DNA from 2 places in the Fictibacillus sp. KU28468 genome. Region 1 is predicted to be linked to the other one. Evidence: riboswitches for the same ligand, from Rfam matches in the RefSeq annotation. Region 1 holds a riboswitch; the other holds the start of a gene.
What was found. A riboswitch is a leader RNA that binds a small molecule or an ion and turns the genes downstream of it on or off. The one in region 1 is predicted to bind cyclic di-AMP.

Region 2: it holds a riboswitch for cyclic di-AMP, as region 1 does, so the genes downstream of both, OKX00_RS16235 (APC family permease) here and OKX00_RS18510 (potassium channel family protein) in region 1, are expected to answer to the same signal.

The regions. Positions count from the first base shown of each region.
Region 1 covers NZ_CP110666.1:3,527,479-3,535,375, forward strand. The annotation lists gene OKX00_RS18505 (TrkH family potassium uptake protein) at 1-1,306, opposite strand, end outside; gene OKX00_RS18510 (potassium channel family protein) at 1,313-1,969, opposite strand; cyclic di-AMP (ydaO/yuaA leader) riboswitch at 2,059-2,196, opposite strand; gene OKX00_RS18515 (undecaprenyl-diphosphate phosphatase) at 2,273-3,055, opposite strand; gene cls (cardiolipin synthase) at 3,127-4,629, opposite strand; gene OKX00_RS18525 (hypothetical protein) at 4,676-4,996, opposite strand; gene OKX00_RS18530 (asparagine synthase) at 5,027-5,209, opposite strand; gene OKX00_RS18535 (MarR family winged helix-turn-helix transcriptional regulator) at 5,345-5,800, opposite strand; gene OKX00_RS18540 (ArsR/SmtB family transcription factor) at 5,993-6,577, shown strand; gene OKX00_RS18545 (MFS transporter) at 6,591-7,838, shown strand; gene OKX00_RS18550 (NAD-dependent epimerase/dehydratase family protein) at 7,851-7,897, shown strand, end outside.
Region 2 covers NZ_CP110666.1:3,113,305-3,121,201, reverse strand. The annotation lists gene OKX00_RS16260 (1,4-dihydroxy-6-naphtoate synthase) at 1-91, shown strand, start outside; gene OKX00_RS16255 (hydrolase) at 95-661, shown strand; gene OKX00_RS16250 (hypothetical protein) at 806-1,207, shown strand; gene OKX00_RS16245 (hypothetical protein) at 1,447-1,773, opposite strand; gene OKX00_RS16240 (hypothetical protein) at 1,975-2,112, opposite strand; cyclic di-AMP (ydaO/yuaA leader) riboswitch at 2,258-2,401, shown strand; gene OKX00_RS16235 (APC family permease) at 2,511-4,334, shown strand; gene OKX00_RS16230 (MFS transporter) at 4,366-5,559, opposite strand; gene OKX00_RS16225 (TrmB family transcriptional regulator) at 5,703-6,461, shown strand; gene OKX00_RS16220 (gamma-glutamyl-gamma-aminobutyrate hydrolase family protein) at 6,763-7,512, shown strand; gene OKX00_RS16215 (diacylglycerol/lipid kinase family protein) at 7,573-7,897, opposite strand, start outside.

The sequences.
Region 1 (7,897 bases):
TATTCGGTTTAGCAATGGAGAAAGCGAGCGTCAGAGGCCCGATTTTCCCCAAGAACATAATGCAGATAATAACGATTTTGCCGAAAAAAGTGAGGTGGAATGTTAAGCCCATTGTCAGCCCGACTGTACCGAATGCAGAGACTACCTCAAACAGAATGTTAAGGAAAGGAGCTTTCTCAGTCATTGCCAACAGAATGGCTCCACCGAATACAAGCATCATGCTGATCGTTGCGATGGCAAGCGCCCGAAAGATGACTGTATTGCGTATCGTCCGTTTCATAATGGTCGTATCTTCCTTTCCGCGCAAAAAGGTAACGACTGCAAAGATGATGACAATGAATGTTGTCAGCTTTATTCCTCCGCCAGTAGATGTACTCCCTGCCCCAATGAACATGAGCATGATTGTAAATAATATTGAATCCTGCCTCATACTCCCGATGTCAATCGTATTAAATCCAGCTGTCCGTGGAGAAATGCCCTGAAAATAAGCTGCCCATATTTTATCAGACTGTGAAAGATGGCCCAGTGTATGAGGATTATTGTATTCAAATGCATAAATGAGCAGAATGGAAACCAGGTTGACTAAAATCGTGCTGATAATCATGATTTTTGAATGAAGTGAAAGATTTCGCCACTTTCGGCTATACCAAAGATCCACAAGTACCGTAAAACCAATTCCGCCGGTAATGATTAAAAGTGTAATCACAAGGTTGACGGTAGGGTCACCGACATACCTCGTAAGATTGTCTGGCCACAAACCAAAACCAGCATTATTGTAAGCTGCTATCGTATGAAAAATACTATAATAAATTCCCTTGCCCCAGCCCAGATCCGGGACCCATCGCAAAGAAAGAAAGAAGACAGCAATCGACTCGATAATTAAAGAAAAGAGAAGAAGATTTCTTACCAGCCTGATTACTCCGCCAATGGAAGGCTGGTTTAATGCCTCTTGCATGATAAGCCGCTGCTTGATGCCAATACGTTTCCCGAGCATGAGAACGACCAGTACAGCAAAGGACATGATTCCAAGTCCTCCCACTTGGATGAGAAATAGGATAACGATCTGACCGAACAGCGTGAAGGCAGATCCAGGATCAACGGTAACCAGGCCTGTCACTGTTGCTGCTGATACTGCGGTAAAGAAAGCGTCGATCCAACTCATATGCTCTTCAGCAGCGATCGGCAGCTTGAGAAGCACTCCGCCAACAAGCACGAGAGCCAAGAAAACAAGTGCGAGAATCTGGGGAGGATTCAGCTTGATCGGATGGTAAAAGAACGAACTGCGTCTCTCTACTTTAAGTGCCACTGAAAACTACACTCCTTCATTTTCGAAACGGTTTAAATCTTTATTTTGTCCGATCACTACGAGAACATCACCTGGCTTCAATACCACATTGGCAATGGGAGAAACAAGAATATCGTTGTCTTTTTTTATTGCGACAATGTTACATCCATATTTGGCACGGACATCAAGTTCCGTCAGGGTTTTGCCTGCAAGTTTGTCAGTGACTCCCACTTCAATGATGCTGTGTTCGTTGGATAGTTCAATAAAATCAATAATTTTCTCAGACGTAATGAGCTGTGCTACCCTGAGGGCCATGTCACGTTCAGGATGTATGATTCGGTCCGCACCCACTTTTTCAAGGACTTTATGATGATAGTCATTTTGAGCTTTAACCCAGACTCTTTTCACTCCTGCTTCTTTTAAAAGAAGCGTAGTTAAGATACTGGATTGGATATCTTCCCCAATCGATACGATCACATGATTGAAATTTCGAATACCGAGGGCGCTTAATGCTTTCTCGTCTGTAGAGTTTGCCTGTACAGCCTGAGTAGCAATACTGGCGTATTCATTTACCCGCTCGATATCCCGGTCAACAGCCATGACTTCATAACCCATTTTTGCAAATTCTCTGCATATGCTTCCACCGAAACGGCCTAACCCTATAACGGCAAACTGCTTGTCCATTCTTCTCTCTCCTTAGAAACAAATATCAGTTAAGAACAAATAAAAAAAGACCATTATAAAAAATGGTCAGCTACTTTCCAAACTGTCCCTTTCTTCCTGTATAACGCTTACGAGGTTAGCTGCCGGATTAGGAATTGAAAGTATCCCTTCTTATTTCTAAGATTCACCCCAAAAAAGGTGGTTCCCCCGCTCTTAACAAGATCTTTAAAATTAAGCGATTTAAAGGCTATGGGATTTTGAATAAATATAATGTAATCCTGCAAATGTTAATTGTCAATGCTTTCTTAAGGACTTCATTTTAGGTTAAAAAACACCTGCTGCCTGCATTCCAACAATTGAAATGCCAAGGAGCCATACATATATAGCAAAACCCTTTAAAGAACCTTTTTTCACTAGAGAGATCATCCATTTAACCGCTATGTAGCCAAATAATGCTGACATGGCTGTCCCAAGGAAAAGGGAGAAGAACGATAATTGTTCCGCCTGGCCGCCCAGCACATCTTTCACTTGAAGCAGACAACCGCCGGCAATCGCAGGTATGGATAACAAAAAGGAAAAGTAAGCCGCTGTTCCCCTGTCAATCTTACGGAAAAGTGCTGCAGCAATCGTTAACCCTGAACGGGATACTGCAGGCAGGATTGCTGCTCCCTGAAAACTTCCAATTAAAACCGCATCCATGATCGTAATGTCTTCCAGCTTCTTATGTCCTCTTGATTTCATGGTATCCGCAAACCAAAGCACACACCCTGTGGCAAGAAACTCCCATCCTACAGTAACACCGGTCTTCGAGATTTCCTCAAAATAGTCCTTAAATGACAAGCCTATAATAACGGTGGGTATAGTGCCTGCCACAAGCAGCATGGACAGTCTGCTGAATGGCTGCTTAATCAGTTCTTTTATCTCTCGCCAATAAATCGTCATCACTGCAATCAGCGTACCAATATGAAGCATGCTGTCGAGAAAAAGCCCTGCTTCATCCAGCCGAAAGAAATGCCTTCCCAAAAGGAGATGTCCGGTGGAACTGACAGGCAAAAATTCAGTCAGCCCCTGAATGATTCCTAATATGACCGCTTCAAGCCAATCCATGTGTTCACCTCTTATCACTCATCATGATAAAACGTATTCACCGGAGAGGAAAGTTAGTACAAGGGTTTCTCTTATAGAACACCAGAGAACAACCGGGCAAATGATTCCTTCGTACGTTCCCAGAGCCCCCTTTTATAGAAGCCGACAGGCCGTACCTTTTCACTTTCTTTCATATCTTCCTCATAGTGTTCTACAAGGTCCTTAATCGATGAAGTTCCCGTTAAAAAGACATTCACTTCAAAGTTCAGATGAAAGCTTCTCATGTCCATGTTCGCTGTACCAATGGATGCCATATCCCCATCCACGATCATTACCTTCTGGTGCATAAATCCTTTCTTATAGGAATAGATCTCAATGCCGCTGCGCAGCAATTCAGGAAAATACGATCTTGTGGCATACTGTGTCAGGAAGCTGTCGTTGATCTCAGGCACCATCAGCCTTACCTGAACCCCTTTACGGGAAGCAATTCTTAAAGCGGTTCTGATGGCTTCATTTGGAACAAAATAAGGCGTGGCGATCCAGATGGATTTGGTCGCACAGGAAATGAGAGAATAATACAAATCACTCATGATTCCTTCCTGGGTATCCGGTCCGCTTGGAACCACCTGAACCGCACCGTTCCCTTCAACAGGAACAGGTTTGGTATACTCCTCATTCTCCAGCAGGTATTCTTCACTTACGTAATCCCAGTCCAGAAGGAACACAGCATGAAGCGTCTGAACGGCCTCTCCCTCCATGACCATATGGGTATCACGCCAAAAACCGAATTTTTGGTCCTCTCCCAAATATTCAATTCCTACGTTCAGGCCTCCGACAAATCCCACTGCTCCGTCAATGACGATAATCTTGCGGTGATTTCTAAAATTAAACTTTTGATTAAAGAATCCATATTTAATAGGCAGGAACGGATGCACCTGAACGCCTGCTTTTTTCATCCGGTCAATTTCATTCGAAGAGAGAGTCAAGCTTCCCACCGCATCAAATAAAAAGCGAACTTCAACCCCTTCTTCTGATTTTTGGATTAATATATCAATCAATTCTTTTCCTAGCCGGTCCGATCGGAATATGTAATATTCGATATGTATGTACCTCTTGGCTTCCAGCAGCCGGCGTTTAATTTCCGGAAACGTTTCTTGCCCGTTCTTAAGTATTTTTGTTTGGGTGGCACTGTTTTGAAAGGTCATCGTCACGTTATGCGCAAATTTTGAAAAACAAGCTTGATGTTCATTAAACAAAGACCAGTCCGGTTTCTGTTCCCTTTTTGCCAGCAGCTGCAATTCTTCCCTGTCATGCTTCCGTTTGCTCTTGAAAAGGTGGCCCTTTAAGTAAAGCTGTCCGGAATACAAGTAAAAAATATAACCGAAAAGAGGAATGAACACTAAAGCATAGATCCAGACCAGCGTATGCTGCGCTGTCCGGTTTTCGAGCAGAAGGGAATAAATAGTGATAAAAAGAATCGCGAAATAAACAGCTGCGCTCCCCAACTTCCAATACAATCCTAAATTTGAAAAAAAGATGATGTACAAAGCTGCAATCATTGCAAGGACAAATAGAAATTCAAGAATTCGTTTCATGGCTCATTCTCCTACTGCTTAGTTTTCAACTAAAATTCCCGTAAAATTAGTCCATTAAACTAAGAAGAAGGGGCTGTCCTGAAAGTCGAAAATTGACCTTCAGCAGCTCCTTTTTGGCTTGGAAATCTTTAATGAAAAGTTGATTGAAGTGGAAGGTGCGAGACTCCTCGAAAATGAACTTCACATTTTCTTCGTGCGATAAAAAGCTGCCGGAGCCTTCCTTGTCCTGCGGGACTAGCGTGACAGGTGAGACTCCCGCAGGCGCTAGCACCAAAAAGCAGGCGTTCACGCCGGTAAGGCTCACCGCACGCCCCGCGAAAGTAGGAGCTCGCGCCGGTAAAAGCGAGCACCCTGGAACGGAAATCAACAGCTTACAGACTTCTTGGACAGCCCCCTCTTACCATTCATCTTCATTATGTTCAAACAAATCGATGACCCCAAGTACGAGATGTGCAAGTCCAAACCCAAGCAGGATGTTAGAAAGTGAAGAATACTTGCGTGTGTTACCTCTAAAAGAAAAAGAAGCCAAGCTTACAACAGTTCCTAATACAGTGGGAATCAACCCTTCTCTTCTCAGCATAAAGATCCCTCCTTCATCTTGAATATCTATAGTATTTTCAACTTCAGCCGGAGTATGAAATATTTCATTTCAAAGCCCTTTATGCAAATCAGAATGAGCAAAAGAAAAAACAACGGAAAAAGATCCGTTGTTTTTTTATGGTGCGAACGTCAGTTCTTCGCTTTGTGAGGTATTCTTCCCAAATTTCCCGTAAATCGTAATCAGCATTTCACGCTCTTCCTGAGAGAGTTTGCTCAATAAATTTTCCATACTTACCAGACGCCGCTCTTCAGCTTCATGCAAGATTGCAATTCCTGTTTCGGAAAGCTCCAAATAAACAATTCTTCGGTCAGCTTCACTGCGGTAACGCTGCACGTAATTCTTTTTATAAAGGCGATCCACCGCTACGGTTACTGCACTCGGCTTCACTTCAAGCATTTCAGCCAATTCAGTAACTGTCCAACGGTCTCTTACAGATAGCATTCTCATTAAAATGTATTGGGTTCTGGTTAGATCTCCTTCACCTGTCGTTTCCGGATGCAAACTTTTAGACAGTATATAATGAGCTACTTCCAGCTTTTCAACATATGCCTTTAGTCCTTCTATTTTCATTTAATAGAATCCTCCAACTTTATGAACTACTAACATTATACTAAAAAATCTAAACATTGGAAATTTATTTTTTGGAAAATTAGAATTTCTAGGTCGAATGGCTCATTTGGATAAAATTGACATACTTTACGGGATGAGGTAATATAAATTTATAACATTCAATATAATTTGAACGTTCAAAAGGAGAAGAACATGCAAGAAATTTATTATTTGGAAGATGCCGAACAGTTAAAAGTCATTAGCGATCCCCTTCGCTTAAAAGTCTTATGGGAAATTATTGATGAAGCCAAAACAGGAAAAATGATTGCAGATATTCTCGAAGCCCCCGCCCCAAAAATTCATTATCATTTAAAAGAATTAGACCGCGTGGGATTGATTACAGTAGAAAAAACTGAGGAAAAAAACGGCATCATCCAAAAATTTTATCGTCCGATCGCCAGAAATTTTTCTGTTGAAAACATTCTTAAACAACACAAGGATCATGTAAAAAATGAATTATCCGATACGCTCAGGGAAAACGTTCTAATTTCCCTTGATAAAACAAAAAGCTATTTGCGCAGGGTAGACAGCAGCTTGTTCGAAGAGTGGAAACAGATTAAATTCGGCTATGACCAATTGTATTTGAATGAGGCTCAAATCCAGGAATTTGAGAAAAAAGCGAAAGAACTGCAGGAGTTAATTAATTCCTTTAAAAAAACCCGGCAGCAGGGCGGAGAGCTCTATCACATGCTGCTGCTGGCATTCCCGTTCCGTGAACCCGAATATCCTGACGAATAGGAGAGTAGTTAACATGGAAGAAGCTATAATCAAAGGAGAACAGCCGGCAATTCCGGTTTCTTTTTTCAGCCAGAAAAAATTTATGCTCTTGTGGGGAGTTACATTTTGTTCAGCCTTCAGTATTGCAATATTTTTGTTTTCTCAATCCTGGTACATTGTAAAAACACTTAATATGGAAGCCTCTCTCGGAATGGTAATGATCGCATCAAGTATTCCCCGCCTCCTGTTCATGGCTGTTGGAGGGGTCATCGCAGACCGTGTAAGCCGGACCAAAATCTTATCGGTCTCTAACCTTACACGCTCCATCCTGCTCGGCGGACTCTTGATCTTGCTCGGTTCAGGTGAGGTTTCTGTCTATTCATTTGCCGTATTCGGCCTCGTCTTTGGAATTCTCGATGCCTTCGTCTGGCCTGCAAACAGTGCGCTTCTTCCTATGCTTGTTGAGGATTCTCAGCTGACAAGAGCAAACTCCATCATTCAGACGACTCAGCAAGCCTCTATGATCATTGGGCCGATGATTGGAGGATTCCTTGTCTCATGGGGAGGGTATCTGTTCTCCTTTTCTGTACCGGCCGTCATGCTGTTATGCTCGGCTTTCCTCAGCAGATTGATTAACTTAAAGCCTGCCTCCACTGACAGCAGCGGCGGGCCAGGTATTTTCGCCTCCATCAAAGAAGGCTTTTCCTTTGTTAAGACTCAGCCATTCCTAATCGCCCTCTTCATCAGTACCATATTCATAAATTTAAGCGTAGTAGGACCTTTGATGATGGGATTGCCCATTTTTGTAAAAACCATCTTGCATGGTTCTGCCCTCGATTTCAGCTATATGGACGGATCAATGGCTGCAGGAATGGTTTTCAGTTCTCTGGTCATCGGCTTCCTCAATGTTAAAAGATACCGCGGCATGTTTGCGACGGCCGCCCTGTTTTCTATGGCAGCAGCTCTCATGCTTTTCAGCCAAACTCACTTTCAAGCCGGGTGCATGGCCGTCTTATTTCTAATCGGCATGACATTTCCAGCAACGAATATCCCGATCCTCTCTATTTTTCAGCAATTAGTGGACCGGTCGATGCTCGGAAGGCTTTCAGGATTATTAACCATGGCTTCCTTGGGGTTAACCCCTGTTTCCTATGCGGTTACCTCTTTCTTTCTTTCAAATGGCGTCTCTATCACTTCCATTATGTTTTGCGGCGCCTGTTCATTGCTGCTCGTCAACTTGATTGTACTTTGGAAATTGCCTGTATTTCGTAAAACCAGCTGAGGAGGAATAAAAGTGAGAATACTGATCATTGGCGGTACACGATTCGTAGGAAGATATAT
Region 2 (7,897 bases), 410 kb from region 1:
TGAAGCGATCATTTCTTTGCTTAATCGCGCGGCGAAAGAAGGTCTTGTACCGGAAAGAAACTATTCCACACTTTTAAAAATGAAGAACTAAGCTATGAATTCACTAAACATCGATTTTCATAAAACAGCGCTCGTCATTATCGATCTTCAAAAAGGGATCGTCAAATTCCCTGGCGGACAAGAGGTAGTGGAGAAGGCTGCTGAATTGGTGAAGCTGTTCCGCCAAAAAGAGGGATTTATATCGTTCGTGAACGTGGAGTTTCATGATGGAAAAGATGCATTGAAACCGGCGATTGACAAGCCTGCTGCTTCTGCTGAACGCCCTGCTGACTGGGCTGAGTTTGCACCTGAACTTGGTGTTAAGGACAATGATTACGTCGTCACGAAGCGCCAATGGGGAGCTTTTTTTGGTACGGATCTTGATCTTCAGCTCAGGCGCCGCGGAATTGACACCATTGTGCTCTGCGGGATTGCCACCAACATCGGTGTTGAAAGTACGGCGAGAGAAGCCTTCCAGTTTGGATACAACCAAGTTTTCATAACGGACGCGATGGTTGCGCTCAGCCAGGAAGAGCATGACGCATCCTGCCGCTTTATTTTTCCGAAAATCGGTAAGGTAAGGACGCTGGATGAATTTTTGAAACACACTCACGTGAACTGAAAAGAAGGAAGGATTTCGGTCCTTCCTTCTTTTTTAATGGCTGTTTTCGTAACCTTTGTTACGCCATTTGCTTATCACCCCAGGTAAGATACTGCTCTCAGTATGAGACGAGGGAAGAAAAATATGTAATAGATGAAGCTCAAGATGAAAGGTAACGATCGTTCAAGAATAAGACCTGTACGTGATGAATATCCATACTGTATAACGAGAGAGAGAGAATCTATGGACCGAGAAGGAACAACCAATCCGGGTGACATTGCCCTGAAAGAAGGCTATCGAATCGAAGCGGCTGTAAAAGGGTTACAGCATCCAATCAGTTTATTATTTACGGCAAGAGGAAGGCTTATTGTCGGGGAAGCAGGTGTGGCAACAGGTTCAGGCAGAGTGATAGAAGTAACTAGACAGGGAAATAAAGTCATCGGGCAAGGAACGGCTACCAATTCAGGAGTAGTCGGGAAAGACTCAGGATGCTTGAAGGAGTTCAGGTATTTTCATGATTATCCGGGCCAGGATATTACGTTGAACGGACAAAACTTTAAAGTTTAGATCATAGCTGTCTCCTCACATATTTTTTTAGGATAAACCATGTGATTTCCAGCCAGGCCAAACTATATCCCCACGTGAAAAGCAATAGGTACAGCCAAAGATAAAAGTTGCCGGTACTGTGGAATGCGGGCCCGAATAGAGGAAATTGAAATCCGATCAGCATGATGCAAATTCCAGAAATAAGACAAATGGAACCAGTGGTTACAATCAAAATACGTCTTTTAAAAAAAGTAAAGCCATTACCCAATCCCAATCCAAGCCAAACCGGTTGTAAAAATAAAAATCAATAATTCACTAGGCTGCACAATAACAAGGAGCAGACATGTTAAAGCGAAGGAGTAAAACCCAAGAAGCGGAGAGATGATGGTGATCAAAACAACAGGAAGAGTGGAAAGGGGGCTGATGATGAGTCCGATCATCGGCAGAGTACCTCCAGCAGATTGCAGGAGTGCAGTCACTGCAGAAGCAATTGAAGTCATTACGAGTAATGCAGTTTTAGAAAAGCGGTTCTGAACAGAGTATGCTGCCATTTCAACAAGGCGATCCATTCTTTTAAAAAGGTACATAGAAAGCCTCCTGCCATTCATTTTTTACGTGACTATATCAATATAGTCCTGAACGTAAGGGGCATTCCTATTTTTACCTATTTTTATATGAAGGTTTACCGTAAACGGGCACTTCAAATGAGGATGATATGAATAACCACGATGGAGGATGGAAAGAGCCGGGGATTTCAACGCTCCAGGCTCTTCATCATTCAAGTTGATTTATATCATTTCTTCTGTTTCTATATCTGGTTCTTCGTCGCTTTTGTTAAATTCCGGTCCGCCGTATTGCTCGTTGATCTCTTTAGCTAGTTGCTCCAGGAACTCATCTGAGAATAAGTGCCCTTCTTTTTTAGACATTTTAAATCCTCCTTTTTTTTCGGGAAGTTCAAAATTTCTTTGTATATTAAATATTACCCACATCTTTAAAATTACCTTTAAGTAAAGTTTTTAATCTTTGTATTTACATTTTTTTAAGAGAGGAGTATTATTATCTAAGTTTCAAATTCTTAAATCGCTTAAACCAATTGGTGCGGGGGAACCATAATGGGCTTTTTTAAAAAGTCCTGGGGGTGAATCCTTAAGCAGGTAGGGCTACTCAATGGCCCGAATCCGACAGCTAACCTCGTAAGCGTTAATGAGAAGGAAATGAAGCTTGTGAGACTGGTAAACAAACGTCCGCAGGTCTATTAAAATTGGCTTGGGGGCTTTTTTCATGTGCATCTATACACAAATTTTTTATCGGCGGAGGAAAAACAGTGTTTTCTTATTTAAAGAGACTATTAATCGGAAGACCGCTCAAATCAAATGAGCTGGGGGAGCAGAAGCTTAACAAAACAAAAGCTTTAGCCATTCTTTCCTCAGATGCGTTATCATCTGTTGCGTATGGACCGGAGCAGATCTTGATCGTCTTAGTTACGGTTGGTGCTGCGGCTTTCTGGTATTCCATTCCCATTGCGGTTGGTGTACTTATTCTTTTAACTGCCCTTATTTTATCCTATCGGCAGATCATCTTTGCCTATCCACATGGCGGTGGGGCTTATGTTGTTTCAAGAGATAATTTAGGAGTAAATCCTGGATTAATCGCAGGCGGCTCGCTGCTGGTTGATTATATTTTAACCGTGGCAGTTAGTGTGTCAGCGGGTACAGATGCTATTACGTCTGCTTTCCCGGCGCTGCATTCTTATACTGTACCGATTGCGATTGTGTTTGTTTTGTTCCTTACAACTTTAAATTTGCGCGGGGTAACAGAATCTGCTTCAATTTTAGCTTATCCCGTTTATCTGTTTGTCCTAGCTTTATTTATCTTGATAGGTGTTGGATTGTATCAAATTTCAACGGGCCAGGTGCCTGCTGACTTACATACGTCTGTTGGAACACCAGTTGCCGGAATCAGTCTGTTTTTATTGCTGAAGGCCTTTGCTTCAGGCAGCTCAGCGTTAACAGGTGTAGAAGCCATTTCCAATGCTATACCGAATTTCAAGGATCCTGCCCCCAACAATGCGTCAAAGACGTTGATGGCCATGGGCGGATTATTGGCTTTACTATTTTCAGGAATTGTTTATTTGGCTTATTATTATGGAATTACTCCAAGTGTAAAGGAGACAGTGGTTTCTCAAATTGCCGACCATACATTTGGAAGAAACTATATGTATTATTTTATTCAGGGAACAACAGCATTAATTCTAATTTTGGCGGCAAACACAGGATATTCCGCTTTCCCGTTGCTCGCAGTTAACCTTGCAAAAGATAAATTTATCATGCGGATGTTCACCATTAGGGGTGACAGGCTTGGTTACTCAAATGGAATCATTACATTGGGAGTCAGCGCGATTATCCTGATCATCCTGTTTAAAGGACAGACAGAACATCTTATTCCGCTTTATGCCGTCGGGGTGTTTATCCCCTTCACCTTGTCTCAGTCAGGCATGATCGTGAAATGGATCAGGGAAAAACCAAAGGGATGGGTATCAAAGCTTATTATCAATGCAACCGGAGCTCTCATCAGTTTAACGGTAACCCTGATGTTCTTCTTTACTAAATTTCCACAGGTGTGGCCGGTATTAATCTTCTTGCCGATCATCGTCATCATCTTTCATAAGATCAAAACACATTATGAATTAGTAGGGGAACAATTAAGAATTAAACCGGATCAGCAGCCGAAGACGATTGAAGGCAACGTCATTATCGTACCTGTAGCAGGAATTACACAAGTTGTTGAAAACTCCATCAATTTTGCTACCTCACTTACAGATCAGGTCATAGCGGTATATGTTGCATTTGAGCGTGAGGATGAAAGAATATTCGAAGAAAAATGGAAGAAATGGCAGCCGAATGTGCGCCTCGTTACGCTGCATTCCCATTATCGAAGCATTATCCAGCCATTGACGAAATTTATTGACACGGTACAGCATAAAGCGAATGAAAATAACTATCAAGTAACCGTATTGATACCTCAGTTCATTACGAAGAAAAGCTGGCATAATATTCTTCATAACCAGTCAAGCTTACTGATTCGAGCGTATTTGCTCTTTAAACGAGATGTGGTTATTGCGACCGTGCCTTACCGTTTTAAAAAATAGTTGATGAAAAAACACTTCCGAAGATTTTACCTCACGGAAGTGTTTTTTCTGTTTTAGGATGGATTCGTAAGGCTGATAAGCTCCGCTTGCGTTCTGACATTGAAATCAAAGCGGTAGCCAGGGCGATAATAATGAAACATCCGCCGACGGTTGCATTGGATTCTACGGTAGATTGCTCAATCACAAAACCGCCGATGGCAGAACCGAACGCAATACCAAAGTGAAGCGCCGTGTTGTTCAGGCTTTGCTGGATATCTGAAGTTTCAGCAGTGGAAGATTCGATAAGATAGCTCTGCATCGCGGGTGTAATGGCCCAGCTCAGCATGCTCCAGATAATCATCACGCTCAAGAAAAACGGAAGGGAAAACGTTGTATAAGGAATAACGAACATCGTAAACCCGAAAAGGATGATAAATCCAATAATAGAGCGTTTCGTACCCAAACGGTCAGCAAGAAAACCTCCAACACCTCCGCCAGCTACCGCCGCACAGCCAAAGACGAGATAAACAATGCTTACCCACGTTCCGTTCAGGCCAAGGGCTGTTTTTAAGAAGGGCGTTAAATATCCATAAAGCGTCAAGTGGCCGGCCAAAAAGAGGAAGGACGTTAACTGGCCGAACAGAAGCTTTCGGTTTTTCAGCGTCTTTATCTGTATCATAAGGGAAACAGCAGGTTTTGAAGCCATTTGCTCCATAAAAAAGTAAACCCCAGCCATGGAAAGCAGCGTCAATCCAGCGATCAAAATAAAAGGAGCACGCCAGCCGAATGCATTTCCAAGCATTAATCCGATCGGAACTCCAAGCACGAGCGAGGCACTGATTCCCATGAAAACGACACCGATGGCACGAGCACGATATTGTTCAGATACGATATTAGATGCGATTGTGATGCACAGAACAACCAGCAGAGAGCCGCTTGCCGCTGATAGGATTCGAGCAATCAAGAGCACACTGTATGTCGGGCTGAAGATCGCAATGCCGTTTCCGGCAAAAAACACGAGCAGTGTCAGCAGGGTAAGGCGTTTTCTTTCTACTTTAGATGTCATCATAAGAAGAAGAGGTGAGGCGATCGCAAAAACAAGCGAAAATGCTGTGATCAGAAAACCGGCATGGCCGATGCTGACATGTAAGTCTTCCGCCACGAGATCAAGTATTCCGCCAATGATCAATTCAACCATACCTACAACAAAAGATACGATGGTCAATAAGTAAACACGTTTATTCATAGCTATTCATCCTTTTGTGAAAAAGTTACCACTGTAATAGTAACATTTATAAAAGGAAAAACAAGATAAAAGTTTGTTTGTACATAAATTGGAAAGGACTGTGTTATGATTTACATAGTGATTAAAGTCAAGGAGTCAAAAACATGCTGCAGCAATTCGGATTTACTCAATATGAAAGCCAGGTGTATCAATCCTTAATCACCGAGGATCAGCCGCTGGATGCTACCGGTATTGTCAAACGTTCTGGAGTTCCCCGTTCCAAAGTGTATGAGGTGCTTCACCGTCTGGCGGAAAAAGGAATGATCATGGAATCAACGGTGGAAAAAAAGCGGCTGTATACCGCACTGCCGATCGAGGCAACGATTAAAAAGCTCAAAGCCGACTTTGAGACCAATGTACAGCAGCTTAGAGAAGCACAGATAAAAAAAACAGTAACCGACGACCGGGTGTGGACGCTGAAAGACAATCAGTCCATCCAATCTGTCCTGCAAGGTCTGCTGCAGGGAGCGGAACAATCCATTATCATTTCTGGGTGGGCGGATGACTTAACAGGCTATCTCTCTTTACTGGAAGAGAAATATAAAAACGGGCTTTCAGTAAAAATTCATGTGATCGGTGAACTCTCCACGGAAATTCCGGACGTCTCGACTTTAATACCAGATACGCAGCACGGAACGTTGGAGAGAAGCCGGATCCTGATCGTGGACGAAGAGGAGATGCTCTTTGCTGGGATGGAAGATACGGCCTGGCAAGCCATTCGGACGAAATCACGTCCTCTCGTCAAATTCTTCGCGGAATTCTTTTATCATGATGTGGCACTAACAGAAATCACAAGAAAATACAAAGACACCGTCATGAAGGATGAAGCTGTAAGGAATGTTCTGTTGAACTTAAGATATTAGCTCTGTTAGTCAATGTTGTTGATTTCTGGCGCTCCGTTTGTTTCACAAATCAGCAGGCTCTTATCATCGCCTGCTATCACCCCTTATTATTGGAGAAAAGACTTGAGGGACTCTTTTAAGCATCAGTTTGCGAAGCCCATTAAGATTGAAAATCAACAATATGCTTTTGCAAAGCCAAGATATAATAAGAATAATAGCTCCTGCATAGCAGGGGCTATTCATTTGGAGAAATTTAACGAATTGAAAATGTCCTAAATAGGGTAAAGACTCCTATAACGAAAATCAGACAGGAGATGTTATTTTGGAGAATCAGAAGCCAGTGATCGGGATTACATGCTCAACAAAGGACATAGGAGGTCAGGAAACGGCCTATTTGCACTATAGCTATGCTACTTCCGTTATGAAGGCGGGTGGTGTTCCAGTCATACTTCCTATGGGTGACAAAGAAACGGTGAAAGAATGGGCAGCCCTGTGTGATGGCATATTGCTCAGCGGGGGAGAGGACATGGATCCACAGCAAATTGGAGCAGAACCGCATCCTAATCTTGGAAAAGTCATTCCGGAACGAGATGAAACAGAAATCAACCTCATCAACTATGCACAGAATAATAATATTCCTATCTTTGCGATCTGCCGGGGAATTCAGGTATTGAACGGAGCTTTGGGTGGCACGCTGGTGCAGGATCTAAATGAAGAGAGAGAGGATGTCATTAAACATTATCAGGACGGTGCGCGTTCGGCTGCTACTCATTCCATCAGCGTAGAAAAAGGTACGCTTTTGTCCGAAATTCTTGGAACTGAGGATATATCGGTTAATAGTTTTCATCATGGGGCAGTAGATGAAGTGGCACCGGGCTTAAAAGCTGCGGCCTATGCTTCAGACGGAGTGATTGAAGCTTTAGAAAGCACGGATCTAGAGAAAAGCTGGATGCTAGCAGTTCAATGGCATCCGGAAGATATGACAGAAGTAAGTGATGAAATGCATCAATTGTTTGTTCATTTCGTGCAAAAATGCCATGAGTTGTTGGAGAAGGAACAGCCCGCTCTCTAATCAGTAATGTATTAATAGGAAATCAGGTCATAAAAAAAGAGCTGTTCATCAGCTCTTTTTTTAGTTTCCTTCAGGGGGGACGAACAGTGAGAGATGTTGTTTCAGCACATTTGCTTGAAACGGAAGAGGCTCGCCTTCATCTCCATCAATATTGACCACCAGCTGTTCTGAAGCGGAAACATTCAGTGAAGCCGACTTGATATATTCCACATCTTTGTGTTCTTTCAGCTCACCCTTGATCAGTTTTGGGATGATGTTTAACGTACCAGGAAAAGAAATGTTTTTGACCACGTAAATATGAAAGAACCCGTCATTCACCTTCGCATGAGGCGCAAGCTTTTCAAAACCTCCTACGGAATTGGTAAGTGCGGTAATTAATAAATAC